2 linked regions of the Lichenihabitans psoromatis genome follow. The protein of the gene in region 1 interacts with the protein of each later gene in a pairwise test. Links are inferred from orthologs where the notes say so. Each region holds a gene or a part of one and is shown on either strand. Other genes may lie near its edges. The genes, in order: dnaE and EY713_RS02300.

Evidence for each region.
Region 2: the proteins of dnaE (region 1) and EY713_RS02300 interact in binary tests that used the Escherichia coli proteins (3 or more experiments, as listed by UniProt). The link is inferred for Lichenihabitans psoromatis from one-to-one orthologs.

Annotation. Positions count from the first base shown.
Region 1 is NZ_CP036515.1:3,295,613-3,299,646, reverse strand. It holds dnaE (DNA polymerase III subunit alpha), read right to left. Parts: upstream 3,663-4,034; coding sequence 201-3,662; downstream 1-200. Other genes in the region: thiL (thiamine-phosphate kinase), read right to left, coding at 1-204. UniProt on the Escherichia coli protein: DNA polymerase III is a complex, multichain enzyme responsible for most of the replicative synthesis in bacteria. This DNA polymerase also exhibits 3' to 5' exonuclease activity. The alpha chain is the DNA polymerase catalytic subunit.
Region 2 is NZ_CP036515.1:473,590-488,907, reverse strand. What follows is about bases 5,203-8,132. They hold EY713_RS02300 (aminotransferase), read left to right. Parts: upstream 5,203-6,061; coding sequence 6,062-7,204; downstream 7,205-8,132. Other genes in these bases: EY713_RS02290 (aminotransferase-like domain-containing protein), read left to right, coding at 7,574-8,132; EY713_RS02295 (YjiS-like domain-containing protein), read right to left, coding at 7,160-7,474; cobU (bifunctional adenosylcobinamide kinase/adenosylcobinamide-phosphate guanylyltransferase), read right to left, coding at 5,425-5,991; zapE (cell division protein ZapE), read left to right, coding at 5,203-5,428. In the rest of the region: EY713_RS02320 (tetratricopeptide repeat protein), read left to right, coding at 1-3,002; cellulose biosynthesis protein BcsN, read left to right, coding at 3,020-4,204; more of zapE, read left to right, coding at 4,262-5,202; more of EY713_RS02290, read left to right, coding at 8,133-8,980; rnhA (ribonuclease HI), read right to left, coding at 9,004-9,459; EY713_RS02280 (homoserine kinase), read right to left, coding at 9,456-10,421; EY713_RS02275 (NUDIX domain-containing protein), read right to left, coding at 10,582-11,151; hydroxysqualene dehydroxylase HpnE, read right to left, coding at 11,169-12,422; presqualene diphosphate synthase HpnD, read right to left, coding at 12,422-13,255; squalene synthase HpnC, read right to left, coding at 13,252-14,139; hpnA (hopanoid-associated sugar epimerase), read right to left, coding at 14,277-15,284. UniProt on the Escherichia coli protein: Shows aminotransferase activity with methionine and histidine as substrates, and to a lesser extent also with phenylalanine.

The sequences.
Region 1 (4,034 bases):
TCGAAGCGCCTTGCGGGCAATCGAAGCCGGTGGATCATCGGCGAAAAAATGCACACCCGCCACCAGCGCGTCCTTGGTGAGGACGAGCTCCTGCCCGGCCGACACCCCCAGCAACCCCGCATCGTCGCGTAACTCCAGCGCGGCTGGCCCGGCCAGCGGCGCAAAGAAACGCGCGATGAGATCGTCTTCGGACACTTGTGTCATACGTTTTCGACCGCGACGACGCCCGGCACCGCCTTCAAGGCGCCAGCCATCAGGGGCGACAGGCTGAACTTGCCCGGCAGCTTGACCTCCACCTCACGGAGGCCATCGTCCATCATGACGACAAATGAGACCTCGCCATCGCCCTTTTTATCGAGGCGGCTCGCAATCGTGGCGAGTGGCGCGACATCCCGCACGTGGATACGCAGCCCTTTCTGCGCTCGATGAGCCGCTTGATCGAGCCCCTCGGCCGTGAGAATGCGGCAACGCACCTCGTCGCCTTCAGCGCTAGCCTGCACCGTGATCAACACGGCGGATCCCTTTTCGAACAGGTCGCGATGCTCGTTCAGGGTCTCTTGGAACATGATCGCTTCATATTGACCCGACGCGTCCGACAGATTGACGATGCCGATCTTGTTGCCGGATTTCGTCCGGCGCTCCATCCGGTCGAGCACGGTCGCGGCAAGGCGCGCGCTCGTCGCACCGCCCTTCACGGCACGCGAGAACTCCGCCCAACGCTGGATGCGGAGCCGCTTGAGAATGGCTTCGTAGTCGTCGAGGGGATGACCCGACAGAAAGAATCCAACCGCATCGAACTCCCGGCGCAATCGCTCGGCTGCGGGCCACGCATCGGCCAGCGGTAAGCGGAAGGCGCTTTCGACGTCGGAGGCGCCGAATAAAGCACTCTGGCCGGCGCGGCGCTCGTCGCCCGCACGCGTCGCCATGCCGAGCACTTGTTCCACTCCGGCAAAGACGCGCGCCCGATCCGTCTCGAACTCATCGAAGGCGCCGGCGGCCGCAAGGCTCTCGAGCACCTTTTTGTTGACGTCGCGAGAGGTCAGCCGCAACGCAAAATCGGCGAGCGAGCTGAAGCGTTTGCTCCCCCGCGCCGCGACGATGGCGGCGATCTGCCCTTCCCCCGCGCCCTTGATGGCCGACAAAGCGTAGACGATGGCGGGCGGATCGTCCCGCGTGACGTCGAAATCGACACCGGACCGGTTCACCGAAGGTGGTTCGACCTTGATGCCGAGCCGCCGCGCCTCGTTGCGAAATTCTGACAGCTTGTCGGTGTTGGCTTTATCGAGCGTCATTGAGGCGGCGAGAAACTCGACCGGATAATTGGCTTTCAGATAAGCAGTTTGATAGGCGATCAAGGCATAGGCGGCGGCGTGGCTTTTGTTGAAGCCGTAATCGGCAAATTTGGCCAGAAGATCGAAGATCGTATTGGCCGTTTCGGTCTTGACGCCGCGCTCGACAGCACCGCTCACGAAGCGATCGCGCTGCGCGTCCATCTCGGCCTTGATCTTCTTGCCCATCGCGCGGCGCAGCATATCGGCCTCGCCGAGCGAATAACCCGACAGCATCTGGGCGGCCTGCATCACCTGTTCCTGATAGATGATGACGCCATGCGTCTCCTTCAGCACCGCCTCGAGTTTTGGATGCGGATATTCGGCGACTTCCTCGCCAAGCTTTCGGGCGCAATAGACCGGAATATTGGCCATCGGACCCGGCCGGTAGAGGGCCACGAGCGCGATCAGATCCTCGAACCGATCAGCGCGCATGTCGACCAGGGCTTTTCGCATTCCGACGCTTTCCAGCTGGAACACGCCGACCGTTTCGCCCCGTCCGAGCATGGCATAGGTTTTAACGTCGTCGATCGGGATGGCCGACAGATCGACCTTGATGCCGCGTTGGGCGATGAGTGTCACGGCCGTCTGCAGAACCGTCAGGGTTTTCAAACCCAGAAAGTCGAATTTGACCAGACCGGCCGGCTCGACCCATTTCATGTTGAACTGCGTTGCCGGCATATCCGACTTCGGGTCGCGATAGAGCGGCACGAGCTCATCGAGGGGGCGGTCGCCGATCACGATACCGGCCGCATGGGTCGAGGCATTGGAATAGAGCCCCTCCAGCGTCTTCGAGATCGACAAAAGACGCTCCACCCGCGGTTCGGTCTCGGCGGCTTCCTGCAGACGCGGCTCGCTCTCGACAGCCTGGGCCAAGGTCACCGGGTTAGCCGGATTCTGCGGCACCAGCTTAGCGAGCTTATCGACCTGCCCGAGCGGCATTTCGAGCACCCGCCCGACGTTGCGGAGCACGCCCCGCGCCAAAAACGACCCGAACGTGATGATCTGCGCCACGCGATCGACCCCGTAGCGTTGCCGCACATAGGCAATGACCTCGTCCCGCCGGTTCTGGCAAAAGTCGATGTCGAAATCCGGCATCGAAATGCGTTCGGGATTGAGAAAGCGCTCGAACAAGAGCCCGAAGCGCAGGGGGTCGAGGTCGGTAACGGTCAGCGCATAAGCCACGAGCGACCCTGCGCCCGACCCGCGCCCCGGGCCGACCGGAATGTCATGCGCCTTCGCCCATTTGATGAAATCCGCGACGATCAGAAAGTAGCCCGGAAACTTCATATTGATGATGACGTCGAGCTCAAACGCAAGCCGCTGGCGGTAGACGTCTTCGCTCATGCCGGGCGCGGTGCCATGGCTGGCGAGCCGCGCATCGAGCCCCTGCTCGGCCTGCTGGCGGAGGGCCGCCACTTCGTCGAGCGGCTCGCCATTCAGCGCGGTGAAGTTCGGGAGGATCGGCTTCCGGGTTCGCGGCCGGTAGGAGCAGCGCTGCGCGATCTCCACCGTATGAGCGGTGGCTTCCGGAAGGTCGCCGAAGAGAGCCAGCATTTCAGCACGCGTCTTGAACCGATGCTCCGCCGACAATTGGCGTCGATTTGGCGTGCCGAGGACGGCGCCTTCGGAGATGCAGATCAGCGCGTCATGGGCCTCATGATCGGCCTGCGTGGCGAAGAATGGCTCGTTGGTGGCGACGAGGCGCAGGTCCCGACGATAAGCCAGATCGATGAGTTGCGGCTCGACCCGTCGCTCCTCGTCGAGAGAATGACGCTGGAGTTCCACGTAAAGACGATCATCGCCGAACAGGCTGACGAGACGATCGAGCCTCTGTGCCGCATTATCGGCTCGATCGACGGCGAACAACCGATCGATGGGACCGGAGGGCCCACCCGTCAGCGCGATCAAGCCAGCATGGCTTTCCGACAGGCGCTGGAAACTCACATGCGGCGGCTCGCCAGGTGTCGGATCGAGATAGGCCCGCGATGCGATCCGCATGAGATTGGCGTAGCCGACCTCAGTGGCACCGAGCAAGACGATGGCGCCTCGACCCGCCTTGGCCACATCGAAGCGCCCTGCAACGGCCGCTCCATCGCCGAAATCAACGACGATCTGAAGGCCGACGATCGGCTGAATGCCTTCCTTGGATAATTTCTCAGAAAACTCGAGCGCGCCGAACAGGTTATTGCTGTCTGTGATCGCCAGAGCCGGCATGCGATCCTGCGCCGCGAGCTTCGCGAGCTTGCCAATGGTCAGCGCGCCTTCGCGCAAGGAAAACGACGAATGCACATGAAGGTGCACGAAACCAGGCTCGTTCGTATCCGCAACCAAAACATGATCCTTCAAAGGCAACCCGGTTCCGCCACCGCGGCGCCGGTCACTACTTTGACCGCCGATCGGCGACGCGTCGAGCGTTAGGCCGGCTCGTCAACAGAAAGCTGACATGCGCTTGGAGGCCGAACATCGCTCGATCGCCGCTTGATCGACCGACACCGGATCAACTCCCCCTCAAAATATCCAAGCCATGGTTCCGGGGTTCGCCAGGATCGCCACGCCAGACAGGAATGCGGCGAGGCATGCGAGCTCGATCACGTCTTCAAACAAGGCACGAACCATGGGTCTCTCCTCCGCTTTCAAACAGTATGTTCTTGTTTTGTTCTATGTCAAGCCGGATATCGGCTCCTCTGGTGTCCGGCGGCGTAA
Region 2 (15,318 bases), 2.8 Mb from region 1 along the record:
GGAAGGATCGGGCGCCCGACATGAAGGCGCTGTTCGTCAAAATCGCGGTCGATGTTTTGACCCGCGATGCGCCGGTGATCGCAACGACGGAAGCGCGCCTGAGCCGCTATGCCGAGGTCATCACGTCCGAGAAGTCCGCCAACGGCGCCCAGGCTCTAGCTTGGCACCGCTACCGCGAGACCAACTGCGGTTACGGCGCGCAGTGGTTCGCGCTGGCGGCCCAATGGTCGCCAGACCGTCGCGGCGATGCCAAGATGAACGAAGGCTACGCATTGTCGCTGCGCCAAGTGGGGAAACTCGCGGCGGCCGAAGAGGTCCTCTACGGCTGGGCCGATCGTGTGCCGACCATGAAGAGCATCTACGTCGATGTGGTGGTGTCGGAACTCACGGGCGACAATCCGCCGATGCCGATGGACGACCCGCGCCTCGGCCGCTTCATCGGCGTCATCACGCCGATCCGAAGCGCGCTCGGCGCTCAGGCGATCGCCTGGTACCGCCACGCGCGCGCCGAGGATGCCGATGCGGTCAAATGGTTCAAGACCGCGCTCGATTGGTGGCCGCCGCTGACGCCCGAAGGCGAGCAAATCCGCGATCCGGTCGTCGATGACTACCAGCCCGTCACGGCCAAGCTCGCACTGGTGCTGCCGGATTACCGACGCACCCCACGCGCCTATGGTGGTCGGACGGCCGAGATCAGCCGCAAGGGCCGCTCCTATGTCGATACCTATACCGGCCTCGCCACGACATGGACCGGCTATGTGATGGCTTTGACCGCCATCGGCCGGACGGCTGAAGCGGAGCAGATTGCCTATGACTGGCGCGATCGCTGGCCAGCGATGCAGGACCTTTTCGTCAATCTCGCCGTCACGGCGCTGACGAAGACCAACCCCGTAGCGGATATCCCGCCCGATCGGCTCAAGCGTTACGCCGATATGTTCGAGATGGACCGGTCCAGCAAGGGCGCCCAGGCGCTTGGATGGTATAACTCGGCCAAGCAGAACTGGACCGAGGCTGCGGTCTGGTTCAAGTCGGCCCTCGACTGGCGCACCGGTACGGACCTGACAGCCACTGCCGATCTTAACGTGCAGGTCGGCTATGTGCTGGCGCTCCGCCATCTCAAGCGTTTCGACGAAGCCTTAGCGATCGCGGCGACTCTGCGTGGTTTGTCGCCCGCTATGGCATCGCTCTACCTCGACACCTCGCTCGATCAATTGAGCGGCGGTGGAGCCACCCCGGTGGCGGCGGATCGGCTGGCCGATTTGACGGGAGCCGTGACGTCGAGCCGCAACATGTCCGGGGCGACCTCGCTTGGGTATTATTTCTACGCTCAGAAAGATTTCCCGAACGCATTGACGTGGTTCCGCTTCGCCGTGACTTGGGCGACTGACGGCAAGGTCGATCCGAAAGCCGCCGAGGGGCTGACCTTGACGTATCGCGCGCTCGGGCGTGATCCCGATGCGCTGACGTTCGTGGCCGCGTGGCGGGAGCGGATTCCAAGCCTCGGCGAACAGGTGCCCGGTCTCGTGGCCGAGATGCTGTCGCAGAATGATTCCAGCGTGACATTGCCACCCGATCAGATGGCCAAGATCACCAGCCTGGTCGCTGCCGAGCGTTCGTCCGAGGGCGCGCGCGCGCTCGGCTGGAATGCCACGGCCCACAAGGATTGGAATGCGGCCGTCGAATGGTTCCGCGCCGCCACGACCTGGTCGCCCGACCACAAGGGCGACGTGAAGATCGCCGAAGGCTATGCGAGCGCGTTGCGAAATCTCGGCCGTTACGACGAGGCGCAGGCGGTGGCCTATGCCTGGTATAATGCCGCTGACGGCGCTGCCTTGAGAAGCCTCTATGTCGATACGGTGGCCGAGCGTCTGGCCCGCAGCAAGCCGCCGGTCGCGATGAGCACGGACGATTTGCAGAAGTTCGCGACCGCCGTGCTGACCATTCAATCGCCGAATGGCGCCCAGGCACTCGGGTGGTATTCCTATAATTCCGGACAGTTCAAACCGGCGTTGGCTTGGTTCACCAAGGCGCTGAGTTGGGAGCCGAGCGAGGGCGAAGCTCTCGGGCTGGCGATGTCGTATCGCCGTGCGGGCGATCTCGCGAATTTCGCGTCCACCATCGAAACCTACCGGACGCAATTTCCGCGTCTCGGTGAAGCGTTGAAGGGCGGGGGCGGCCGTGGCGCAAAGCCGCAAACGATGCAGCAGACAATGGCTCCCGCTGTGCCGACGACGATGGCCTCCACAATCTCGATCGATGCGCCGCCGCAAGTGCCTCAGGCCTCGCCTCAAGCCATGACGCAAATGACGGCGGAGGCGACGCCCGAAGCTCCGCAGGCGCGGTTGGTCATGCCGGTCCGCGAGGCGGCGCCGCGTGTCGCGAGTGGCGCGTCGCTGACGCAGCGGGCGAGCCGTGGCGGCGGGGGAGGTGGCGGCGCGGCCGCTTCGTTGCAGGCCAAGGACTACACGCGTTGCCTCGCCCAGATCGGCAATGGCGAGCGCGGCGGCCGGCTGCCCGGCAATCTGATGCAGATCAAAGGATGGTGCCTGCTCGGTCTCGATCGGCCAGAGGAAGCCGCCATCGCGTTCGGGCAGGCGCAAAACGGGCAGCAGGGCAAGCTCCGGGAGGATAGCGCTTACGGACAATCGTTGTCGCTGCTGCGAAGCGGCAAGACGGACGCAGCCGCACAGGTGGCCGGCGGAGCACCGCTCTCGGCGTCCCGGCGCAACGACATTGGAGTGCAGGTTCTGACCCAGCGGGTCTACACCAATTATGGGGCTCAACGCTGGGCCGACACGTTGGCGGCGCTGAACCAGCGAGCGGCTTACGCGCCGGAGACGCGCGACCTCCGGATGGCACGGGGCTGGTCTCTGTTTCACCTCGGCGACTACGACGGCGCCAAACAGATCTTCACACAGGCCAATAGCCAATTGTCCGACGCTCAATCGCAGCGGGCTCTAGCGGTTATCGACGGCACGATCGATCCCAGGCGGAAATATTGACAGTGCGGAACGCCACCATGACCAAACATGCTCTCGTTCTCGTCGCGACCCTGATGATGGCTGGCTGCGCCAATGCGCCCTATGGGACGCCGGGCTATCAGGCCAATTACCCGCTCGCGGGTCAGATCACGCAGGGGCGACCTTTGGCGATGTTGCCGGCGGGGGCAGGTCCGGTCCTGGCCGTGAATGAGACCCGCAAGCCGAATGCGATCCTGCAGGATATCGTGCTCGGCGGCTCGCAAGTGAACGGCGGCGAGAACAACATCGCGGTCACGGCCTTGATCCCGCCCGATCCGACCAAGGGCAATTTGACCGAAGGCGACGTCAAGATCCCGAAGCCGACCGACGTCGCGATCACGGATGAAATCGAGCCGCTGTTCCCCAACGTGCCGATGCATATCTCGCCGAACTTCGAGCAGAATCAGCAAGGTCCATTCGGCTATGCGATCGGGCACGGCCCCGCCGGCTCGACCTGCGTCTACGCTTGGCAGTGGATCGGGCCGGAGCATCCGATCAGCTTGCTCGAGGGTGCGACGGGGTTGCACCCTTACCCGATCTCGGTCCGCGTTCGTCTTTGCAAGCCGCATGCGTCAGAAGCGAGTCTTGTCGGCCTCGTGCGGGCACTCGTCGTCTATTCGCCGAGCGGAAGCTCGATCGCCATGGCGCCGATGCCGATGGCGATCCCGATGGGCGGAGATGCGCTGACGGCAGCCGGCGGGATGGCGGGCATGCCTGCTGCTGCCGCTCCAATGCCCTATTACTCGACGCCGCAGCCGCCGATGGCGCAAACCATGACCTATGCCTATCCCCAGCCCGTGCCGGTCTACGCGCCGGCTCCGCTTGCCGCGACGGGCTACACGCCGCTGGCCGCTCCGGTCTATTCCTACCCAGCCGGCGCGCCGATGATGACGTCGGCAGCCGAATCGAGCGACGATACGGAAGCCGCGCCGCCGCCGCGCCGGAGCCGTCATGTCTCGAGGCGACGCGTCGCTCGTCGCGCGCCTCTGACGGTTCATCGCACGGTCGTCCAACGTGAGGAGCCGACTCCCGTGATCGGCAATGCGATTCCGCTTCCGAGCGAGTTGACCACCTCGGTCGCGCCTCGTGCCATCGGCGGCGCGCCGCGCGTCATCGGCGCTGGAACGGTGTCGCCTTCCTCATCCCCTCTTGCGGCTCAGGATGGCGTACCACTGCCGCGTTGACGCCGTGCGCCGGACGCGCGACATGCTCCCCTGGCGCGGTGGAACGCAAGGCGAAACGTGAGCGGGTCGGTTCTCGAGGCGATTAAAACGCGGATAGCGGCGGGCCACCTCGAGCCCGACGCGGCGCAGCGGGACGCGGCCGCGGCGCTCGACGGTTTGTCGGCGACCCTTGTGGCGCAAACGCAAGCCGAGGGATCGATGCTGTCGCGCTTGTTCGGCAAGAAGCCGGATGCGCCGCGCGGGCTCTACATCTTCGGCGATGTCGGGCGCGGCAAGACCATGTTGATGGATCTCTTCTTCGACCTCGCGCCCGTGCCGCGCAAAAGGCGCGTCCATTTCCACGCCTTCATGGCTGAGGTCCATGCCCGCATTCACGCGTGGCGCCAGCGCAAGAAACGGGGCGAGGGGGCGGGTGACGATCCGATCGCACCGGTGGCCGACATGGTGGCTGGCGAGGCGCGGCTGCTGTGCTTCGACGAATTCGCCGTCACCGACATCGCGGACGCGATGATTCTGGGCCGCCTGTTCACGCGGTTGTTCGCGGCCGGCGTCACGGTCGTGGCGACCTCCAACGTCGATCCGGGCGATCTTTACAAGGACGGGCTGAACCGGGCCTTGTTTCTCCCCTTCATCGCGCTCTTGCAGGAGCGGATGGATGTGCTGCGGCTTGAAGCGAGGACCGACTTCCGCCTGCTGAAGCTGACGCGATCGAGCACCTATCTGGTGCCGGTCGATGCCGCGGCTCATAGCGCGTTGAGCCACATGTTTTTAGATTTGACGGGCACTGAGACGGGACAGCCAGGCGATCTGCCGCTGCTCGGCCGTCACCTCCACGTGCCGGAAGCGGCCGGTGGGGTGGCGCGCTTCAGCTTTGCGGATCTCTGCGAGCAACCGCTCGGGGCGGCCGATTTCCTGGCGATCGCGCAGGCTTTCCACACAGTCGTGATCGACGGCATCAGGATCATCGCCGCCAGTGAGCGCAACGTCGCCAAGCGCTTCATCACGCTGATCGACACCTTATACGATCGACACGTCAAGCTGCTGGCCTCCGCCGAAGCCGAGCCGCAGGATCTCTACGTCGCCGACGAGGGGCGCGAGGCCTTCGAGTTCGACCGCACGGTCTCGCGCCTGATCGAGATGCGATCGGACGACTATCTCGGCCTGCCGCACGGCAGCGCGACGTCGCCCGGTTCGGGCAATACGAGCGGGTTGGTCGAGACCTAATCCGGCCCGATCGTGAGGTCGGGTTCGAGCCGCGGCTTGAGGCGCAGCGGCAGGCCAGCCGTCACCAGCACCACATGATCGCAGACGCCGGCCATTGCTTGATTGAGCCGTCCCTGCGCGTCCCGGAACGCCCGGCCGAGCCTATTGTCGGGCACGATGCCAGAGCCGACCTCGTTCGACACGAAGATCACGGGCCCCCGGAGGCTCTGCACGCATTCGGCCAGATCGGCCGAGGCGCTTTCCACATCGCCGCCGCCCAGCATCACGTTGGTCAGCCACAATGTGAGACAGTCGACCAGAACCAATCGGCTCGGGCCTGCTTCGGCCCCGAGCGTCTCTCCCAGCCTCAGCGGCGCTTCGATGGTGCGCCAGCGCTCGTCTCGCTCGGCGCGGTGACGGTCGATGCGCTGCCGCATCTCACCATCGTCGTAGATCGTCGCGGTGGCGCAATAAACGAGGCGTCGCCCTGAGCGCTCGGCGAGCCGTTGGGCATATCCGCTCTTGCCTGAACGGGCGCCCCCAAGCACGAGGACGAAGCGAGCCGGTGAGGGCGTCTCGATCATGGATTTATGCCGTGTTCTGGAAGATGATCGCGGCCCGTATCGAACCGACGCGACGAGTTACCCGCCGATCATGAACCCGATTTTCGCCGATTCCGAAACCTCCGTCTTCGAAACCATGTCGCGATTGGCACGCGAGACCGGGGCCGTCAACCTCGGCCAGGGATTCCCCGACGACCCCGGTCCGCTCGACGTCCGCGAGACGGCTGCCGAGGCGCTGGTCAATGGCTGGAATCAATATCCGCCGATGCTCGGCCTTCCGGTTCTGCGCGAGGCGATCGCGGCGCATTACCGCCGGTTTCAGGGCCTCGATCTCGATCCCGAGCGCAACATCATGGTGACATCGGGCGCAACCGAGGCACTGGCGGGCGCGCTGCTGGCCCTGATCGAGCCGGGCGACGAGGTCGTGCTGTTTCAGCCGATGTACGATGCCTATCTGCCGCTCGTGCGCCGGGCCGGTGGCGTGCCCCGGTTCGTGACGCTCAAGCCGCCATTCTGGCGTTTCACCGAGAGCGATCTTGCCGACGCCTTTTCGCCGCGCACCAAGGTCGTGTTGTTCAACAATCCGTTGAACCCGACCGGAACGATGGTTGGCCGCGATCAACTCACCCTGTTGGCGCGGTTCTGCGTCGCTCACGACGTCATCGCGATCTGCGACGAGGTGTGGGAGCATGTGACGTTCGATGGCCTCTCACACCTGCCGCTGATGGCGATGCCGGGCATGGCGGACCGTACCGTCAAGATCGGTTCGGCCGGCAAGATCTTCTCGCTCACGGGCTGGAAGGTCGGCTTCGTGATGGCGGCCCCACACCTGCTCCGCGTGCTCGCCAAGGCGCATCAGTTCATCACCTTCACGACCCCGCCGAACCTCCAGGTCGCGGTGGCTTACGGGCTCGGCAAGTCAGACGAGTATTTCACCAAGATGCGGGCGGGCTTCGCGCGCAGCCGTGCCGTTTTCGCGACCGGGTTAACCGAGCGCGGCTTCACGGTTTTGCCGAGCCAAGCGACGTATTTTCTCTCCGTCGATCTCGGCGAAGGCCGGGACGATGTGGCATTTTGCGAGGCGCTGGTGCGCCAGCATGGCGTTGCCGCTATCCCGAACTCGGCTTTCTACGCGACCCATAAGGTGACCAGCACGGTGCGCTTCTGCTTCGCCAAACATGAGGCGACGTTACAAACGGCGCTGGATCGCCTGACGGGCGCGAGCGTCGCGTGAGGCAAGCGAATATCGCTGCCGCTCCCGCGCCCGCTTCGCCAGCAGGACCGTCGGATCACCATCGATCCCGAGCGCCGTCGCGTCGCGAATATCATGCCGGCTGAGGCCGATGTCGGCCAGTTCGCAATCGCTCATGCCGCCGAGTTGGTGCATCGCGCGACGCGCTGCCGCAACCCTCACGGGCCATGCCATCGCATAGCCGACGGCGCACCGGAAGGCGTGAAAAGCCTGGCCTGTACGTGTTTCTGTCGATCTGATCGTCTCGTCCATGACATCCTCCTTGATTGCAGGATCGCCAAACGCGCGGCATTCGTGTAGAGACAGAGCAGTACAATCCGATCAAACTGTCCAAGAGATCGGCCAGTACAGATGCTCGATAAAACCGATAGATTGTCAGCCGGCGCCACCCTCGTCGAAACGGTGATGGGCGCTATCGTGGCGCGGATCGATAGCCGCACCCTCACGCCGGGCGCCAAGCTACCCTCGATACGTGCTCTCGCCGCGAGCATGGACGTGTCGAAATCCACGGTGGTTGAGGCTTATGATCGGCTGATCGCAGCCGGAACGATCGTGTCTCGTCGCGGGTCGGGCTTCTTCGTGGCCGGGACCACGCGCCCGTTGTCGCTCGCGGCGATCGGGCCGCAACTCGACCGGGCGGTCGATCCGCTCTGGCTGACGCGGCAATCTCTACAGGCTGGCCCCACCGTGCTGAAACCGGGGTCGGGATGGTTGCCGTCCAGCCTGATGCCCGATGCGGCCGTGCAGAAAGCTTTGCGTCAGATGGCTCGGGAACATGCGTCGGCTCGGGTGCATTACGACACGCCATTGGGGTTCGCGCCGCTCCGCCAGCAGCTCGCCTGGCGGCTCGGCGAGCGCGGCGTCACGGCCGGTGCCGACCAGATCATGCTGACGGACTCGGCGTCGCATGCGCTCGATCTGTTGTGTCGTTTTCTCGTCGAACCGGGCGACACGGTGCTGGTCGACGACCCCTGCTATTTCAACTACCACGCCTTGCTGCGAGCCCACCGACTTCGCGTTGTCGGGGTGCCGTTCACACGCGACGGACCCGATGTCGAGGCCTTTGGCCGAGCCTTGCTCGATCACAAGCCTCGCTTCTACCTGACCAATTCCGGCCTTCACAATCCGACCGGCGCATCGCTGTCGCCCGCCACGGCGCATCGGGTCCTGAAACTCGCCGAGCATCACGGGACGATCGTGATCGAGGACGACATCTTCGCCGACTTCGAAGAGGAGCCATCGCCGCGCCTCGCAGGCTTCGACGGGCTCGACCGGGTCATTCAGGTCGGCAGCTTTTCGAAGACCATGTCGGCCGCCATCCGCTGCGGCTATATTGCGGTGCGCAGCGACTGGCTCGAGCCCCTGGTCGATCTCAAGCTTGCGATGACGCTCGGCAACGGACATCTCGCGGCGGTTCTGATGCATCGGTTGCTGACGGACGGCACCTACCATCGTCATATGGATGGGCTGCGGGCCAAGCTCGCGGCCGCGATGGGCGAGACTCTGCGGCGCGTGCGGGCCCTCGGCCTCACGCCCTTCATCGAACCCAAAGCCGGCGTCTTTCTTTGGGCCAGTCTGCCGAACGGCTTGAACGCCGCTGACATCGCGCGTTACGCGCTCGCGCGGGACGTGATCTTCGCGCCGGGCGACGTTTTCAGTGTGTCGGACGCGTCACGGAGCTACCTGCGATTCAACGTGGCGAATTGCGCGCATCCGCGCATCTTCGAGGTGCTGGACGAGGCTATGCGGCAACAATAACGCGCGAGCGCGGTCGAGCCGGATCAGCGGGCCGGGCGTTTGGTCAGGAACGGCGCCATGCCGCGCCGCGCGAGCTCGTCGGCTCGTTCGTTCATGTCGTGACCGGCGTGGCCTTTGACCCAGTGCCAGGCGATCGTGTGCGGCGTCGTCGCGGCATCGAGCCGTTGCCACAGTTCCACGTTCTTGACCGGCTTGCGGTCAGCCGTCTTCCAGCCATTGCGCTTCCAGCCGTTGATCCAGCCGGTCACGCCGCCACGCAAATATTGCGAATCGGTGTGCACGTCGATGTCGCAGGGCCGGCTCAGCGCCTCGAGCGCCGCGATGGCGGCCATCAATTCCATGCGGTTGTTGGTCGTGGCCGGATCACCGCCGCAGAGCTCTTTTTCGGTGTCGCCGAATTTCAGGATGGCGCCCCACCCGCCGGGGCCGGGGTTGCCCGAACAAGCTCCATCGGTCCAGACCGTCACTTTGCCGGTCATGACGTGAGCCCATAGGCGCGCGCATCCGCGACACCCTGATGGAATTTCAGCTTGTCGAGATATTCCAGCGGATTCTTCGGCTTGACGAGCGCGCCGGGCGGCACATTGAGCCAATCCACCAGCCTGGTCAGCATGAAGCGCAGCGCCGCACCGCGCGCCAGCACCGGCAACATGTCGATCTCGCGCGGCGTGAGAGGGCGGACGTTTGTATAACCCTCGATCAACGCTTCGGCTCGTGCCAGTTGAAACGCTCCGGCCGTGTCAAAGCACCACGCATTCACGCAGATCGCGAGATCATAGGCCAAGGCGTCCGTGCAGGCGAAGTAGAAGTCGATCAAGCCCGACAAGCGATCGTCGAGGAAAAAGACGTTGTCGGGAAAGAGATCCGCGTGGATCACCCCGGTCGGCAGGTCGGACGGCCACTGCGTTTCGAGAAAGGCAAGTTCCGTCGCGACATCGCGCGTCAACCCGGAGGCGACCTCATCGGCGCGGGGTCGTGCCGTCTCGAACAGGGTCGGCCATGTCGACACCGACAGCGCATTCGGACGACGCATCGCGAAATCCGCACCGGCCTTGTGCAAGCCCGCCAGCGCTCCCCCGAGCGCGGCGCAATGGTGCGGCTCCGGCGATTTAATCCAGATTCCATCGAGGAACGTCACGATCGCGGCCGGCCTGCCAGCCACTTCACCCAGGACCGACCCGGCCCTGTTGTAAACCGGCCGCGGGCAGGTGAGGCCGCGCTCCGCGAGATGGTCGAGAAGGCCGAGGAAGAACGGCAGGTCGTCGACGTTCACGCGCTTTTCGTACAGCGTTAGGATGAACCGCCCTGCGGTCGTCTGCAGCAGGAAGTTCGAGTTTTCGACGCCCTCGGCAATGCCTTTGAACGAGCGCAGATCCCCAAGATCGTAGGTGGCCAGGAACGAGCGGAGCGCGTCGGAGGTGACTTCGGTATAGACGGCCATCGTTACCCTGAACGGACGAGATCGGCCCGGCTTGCACGCGTCGCGATGCATGAGCCGGTCTACCGTAGACCCCTGTTACAGCATGTTGGCCGGAAGTGGAGCCGTTTTTCGGCCCGGCGACCTGCGACCCGAAGCGAAGGCAGGGGTGACGCACGACGGGTTACGCGAACAGGGCGGGGTGCCGGACCCGCAACGTCAGCAACAACGTCAGCAGGCGAATATCGGTCAATTGATTGGCATCGGCGAGGTCGGCCAACTCCGAAAGCGGGCGCTCCTCCACCGTGATATTCTCATTTTCGACCGCGAGACCACCGCCCTGGGCGATCCGGTCGGACGCCGCGTAGGGCGCGAGAAACATCGACATGCGTTCGGTCGAAATGCCGGCCATGGTCCAGATGGTGCCGAGCGGCTCGAGTGCGCTGAGCCGCACGCCGGCCTCCTCCATCGCTTCACGCCGGGCTGCGGTCTCGGCATCCTCGCCCTCGTCGATCAGCCCTGCCGGTGCTTCGATCAACAGCGTCGTCTCGCCCGCATAAATCACGGGCGCGCGCGGCAGGCGCACCACCAGCGCGACGCGGCGTTCGCGGTCATAGGGCAGCAAGGCGACGCCATTGCCGTGATCCTCGATGACGCGCTGGAAGCTATCGCCCGCGTCGCTTCGCATATGGGCCAGCAGCAGCCGCAGCCAGCCCTTGTAAGCGGTCTCGACCCGTTCGATCACGACCCGCATCGGCTGATCTCCCTGTTTTAAGCGGCCAGCGCTGCCTTGGCGGCGACCGCACCGGAGCGGAGCGAGCCTTCGATCGTGGCCGGGAGGCCGGTCGCGGTCCAGTCGCCTGCCAGAAACAGGTTCGTCAAATGCGTCACGGCGCCGGGGCGCAGCGCATCCTGCTCGGGGAGGGCCGCGAAGGTGGCGCGTTTCTCGCGGATGATCTGCCAAGGCGGCAGCGTCTCGGGCAAACCGGTGACCTTGGCGACCTCGAGCCATAAGAGGCGGGCCAGATCCTCCCGGGGCATCTCCAGCAATCGGTCAGCATCGCTCACGGTTACCGAAAGTCGGCCGGGAAAGCGGAACAGCCATTCGGCGGTCGCATTGATCATCCCCAGCATGCCGGGAAGCTCGGCCGGAGGCTCGATGAGGAAATGCGCATTGGCGATCGAACGGAACGCCGTCGGCACGCGGAGGCCTGGCAGCAGCAGCGCCGCGACGGGCGCCGGCACCGAAAGGATCACCTGATCGCCGGGCGAGAGCGTGATCGTCTCGTCGCCGAAATCGAGCGTCGTGACGCGTCCGTCGGCGGTGTCGATGCGTCGGAGCCGACGGTCGAACCCGACCGTTACGCCGCGCGCCGCGAGGGTCGTCAGGGCCGGATCGATGAAGGCTTCGCCGAGTCCGTCGGCGGCGATGAGAGGGCGGCAGGCCGCGCCGCCTCTGGCGAGGCTCTCGCGGATGACCGCACCGGCCAGCACGGCCGAGGAGGCGCGCGGTTCGGTGTTGAGGGCCGCGACGAGCAGGGGATGCCAGAGGCGATCGTAGAGCAGACCTTCGCAGCGCATCGTCTCGCCGATGGTGGCCTGACCCTTCGCCCGCATCAGCGACGCGAGGCCGAGGTAATCATACCAGCGCGTGCCGGGCACGCGGCGTGACGGCACGAAGATCCACCATGGTACCGGCCCGGCATTGGGCCGAACCTGCCACCGCTCGCCCGTCGCGAGATCGGCGAAGTCGAAGGCCGCACCGTCGGGTGCGGTCAGCTTGTCTTCGGCACCGATCGTCCGAACGTGCTGTTGCACCGCCTGGTTGCCGGACAGGACGAGGTGGTTGCCGTTGTCGATCGTCAACTTGAGGGTCGCGTCGTAATAGGACCGGCATCGCCCGCCCGCGTGGCGGGCCGCTTCATGCACGAGAATGTTGCGCGTCGCCGGCGCGATCGCGAGCGCGGCCGCGAGACCCGACAGACCGGCCCCGATCACATGGACGGTTGGCTTGCCGTCCTGCATCAAAACAATCCGTGCCGCGCCACGGTCATGATCAGGCGAAGCTTAGGCACACGGGCGCGGGGCCTCGGCGGTGAAAATCCTCTCGCTTCGAGCTTGTCGAGAATGATGCGATACACGGCCGCCATGATCCGAGGTGCCTTGGTGGCAGCGCGGGGCTGGCCCGCCATGATGGCTTCGGCGGCTGTAAAATGGTCGCGCGCGCGCGCCAAAAGCGGCGCGCAGACCACGCCGAGCCGGGGGTCAGCTGCCACGCTTGCTGGATCGGAGGAGCGGATGCCGGCCGCATCGAGCAGCTCACGCGGCAAATAGAGCCGGTTCATCTCCGCATCCTCGTCGATGTCACGCAGGATGTTGGTGAATTGCAGAGCACGGCCCAGATGATGCGAGAGGCGGATACCCGGCTCCCGCGGCAGGCCGAAAATGCGAACCGACAATCGGCCGACCGCACTCGCGACCCGGTCGCAATAGAGGTCGAGCGTCGCCTCGTCGGGGGCCTGGATATCGGCGGCCGCATCCATCTCCATCCCGTCGATGATGGCCACAAAGTCGTCCTGCGCGAGGCCGAATTGGTCCGCGATGATCTTGAGCCCGCGGGTGCGCGGCGCGACGCGGCCCTGGTAGAGCGCGTCGATGTCGGCGCGCCAATCGGCGAGGCCGCGATGCCGCTCATCCCGCGCGCCGCCCTCGTCGGCGATATCGTCGACGGCGCGACAAAAGGCATAAACCTCGAACATGGCATCGCGCTGAGCGCGGGGCAGCAGCCGCATCGCCGTGTAGAACGAACTCCCCGAGGCCTGTGCCGCGACCGGCGCGGTAGTGTCGACCGCGCTCATGACCGCTGCACTCCAGGCCGTGTCGTTGGCTTGATCGATCCGCCCGTCCATCGCTTCAACGCGACCGAGGCACAGCCGGCCAAGGCCACGCCAAGCATGGCGGATTTGCCGAGATGCACCTTTTGGCTCAACGGATCATGCGTTTTCAGGATCGTGGTGAGCCGCCGCGCCAGAGCCGCGATGCAGGCGATCTCCATGCTGAGCCGAAAATCCCCGATCATCCGGGGCAGGGATTCACCCTCGTCCAGCAAGCCGTCCGTGCGGACCGCCAGATCGCGAAAGCACCCCATCAGCGCTACCGATGCGGTCGGCTTGGCGAGCGCGTCGTCCCGCAAACCGGCCGCCGCCAGCATATCCTGCGGGATGTAGACCCGGTCGAGATCGCGGTAATCCTTCCCGCAATCCTGCAGGTGGTTGATGATCTGCAGCGCCGCGCAAATGGCGTCCGACGCCGGCCACGTCGTCTCGCTTTCGCCATGGACATCCAGCACGAAACGTCCGACCGGCATGGCCGACAGGCTGCAATAGTGGATCAACTCCGCCCAAGTGGCGGTGCGGCTCTTCACGACATCGAGCCGGAACGCCGCGAGCAGATCTTGTGCGTGTTTGGGGGATAGGCGTCGTTCGGCCAGCACCCGTCGCAGCGGCAGCGCCACCGCCTCGCTATCGGTTTGCCCGAGCAACGACGCTTCCATGGCGTCGAGCAGTGCGATTTTCTGATCCGGCGTGAGCGTCGCATGATCGGCGACGTCGTCGGCGGCGCGGACGAAATGATAGAAGGCCATGATGGCGGGTCGGTGCCGCGCCGCGATAAGATGGGACGCGACGGGAAAATTCTCGTCCGTGTGGGTCTTCCCCGAGGCAACGTCGGCAGAAGTCGTCATGAGCGTGTCGGCATCGGCTTTCGCCTTCCCTGGTCGAGATATCGACGCCGGTCTACCCGGCAAGGCAACCCGTCGCCCGATTGCGTGCGCGTTTCTACTCTCACGGCCGTTCTGAAGATAGTCCGCTGCATGTGTCGTCAGGACCGCTTCCCAGAAATGTGGCCGGCCTCACGAAACCAGGCGACCGCATCGGCCAAGGCTTGCCGGTAGGGTCGCGCCCGATAGCCAAGCTCGGCTTCCGCCTTCGCGGAGGAGAAAAACATGTGGTATTTCGCCATCCGCAGCGCATCGACCGTGGCGAAGGGCTCTCGCTTGGTGATGCGCGCGATCGCCTCGGCCGCATAGGCGAACGGATAGATCGCCTGACGCGGCAGCGTCACGGTCGGGGGCTTGCGGCCCATCAGGGCCGCGATATCGGCCAACATCTGCCCGAGCCCGACATCCTGCCCACCAAGAATGTAGCGCTGCCCCACCACACCGAGACGGCATGCCGCGAGATGGCCGGCCGCGACGTCGTCGACGTGAACGAGGTTCAACCCTGTGTCGATGAAGGCCGGCATGCGGCCGCTTGCGGCTTCGACGATGATCCGACCTGTTGGGGTCGGTTTGATGTCGCGCGGACCAATCGGCGTTGACGGCAGCACGATCACGGCCGGGAGCCCGTCGTCGGCGACCATGCGTTCGACCAACCGTTCGGCGAGCGTCTTCGACCGCTTATAGGCGCCGATGGCCCGAGCGGGATCCTGCGGCGCGGTTTCGTCCACCGGAACGCCATCGAGCCGCAGCGCCAGGGTCGCGACGCTGCTGGTGTAGACAATCCGCTCGACGCCGGCCGCGAGTGCCGCCTGCATGACGACGCGGGTCCCCTCGACATTGGCGCGGACGATCTCCTCGGGGTCAGGTGCCCAGAGGCGATAGTCGGCCGCCACATGGAAGAGGTGGCCGACCCCACGCAAGGCGTTGGCCATGGCGGCGGGATCGCGCAGGTCGCCTTCGACGATCTCGAGATCGAGCCCCTCGAGATTGCCGCGCGGGCTGGTCGACCGCACGAGCGCACGCACGGGGTGGCCGGCGTCGATCAATTGGCGGGCGACGGCGGACCCGACGAAACCGGAGACGCCCGTCACCAGGATGGGCGCCGTCATGACGAACCGCCGACGCCGAACGAAGAAGCGGCCA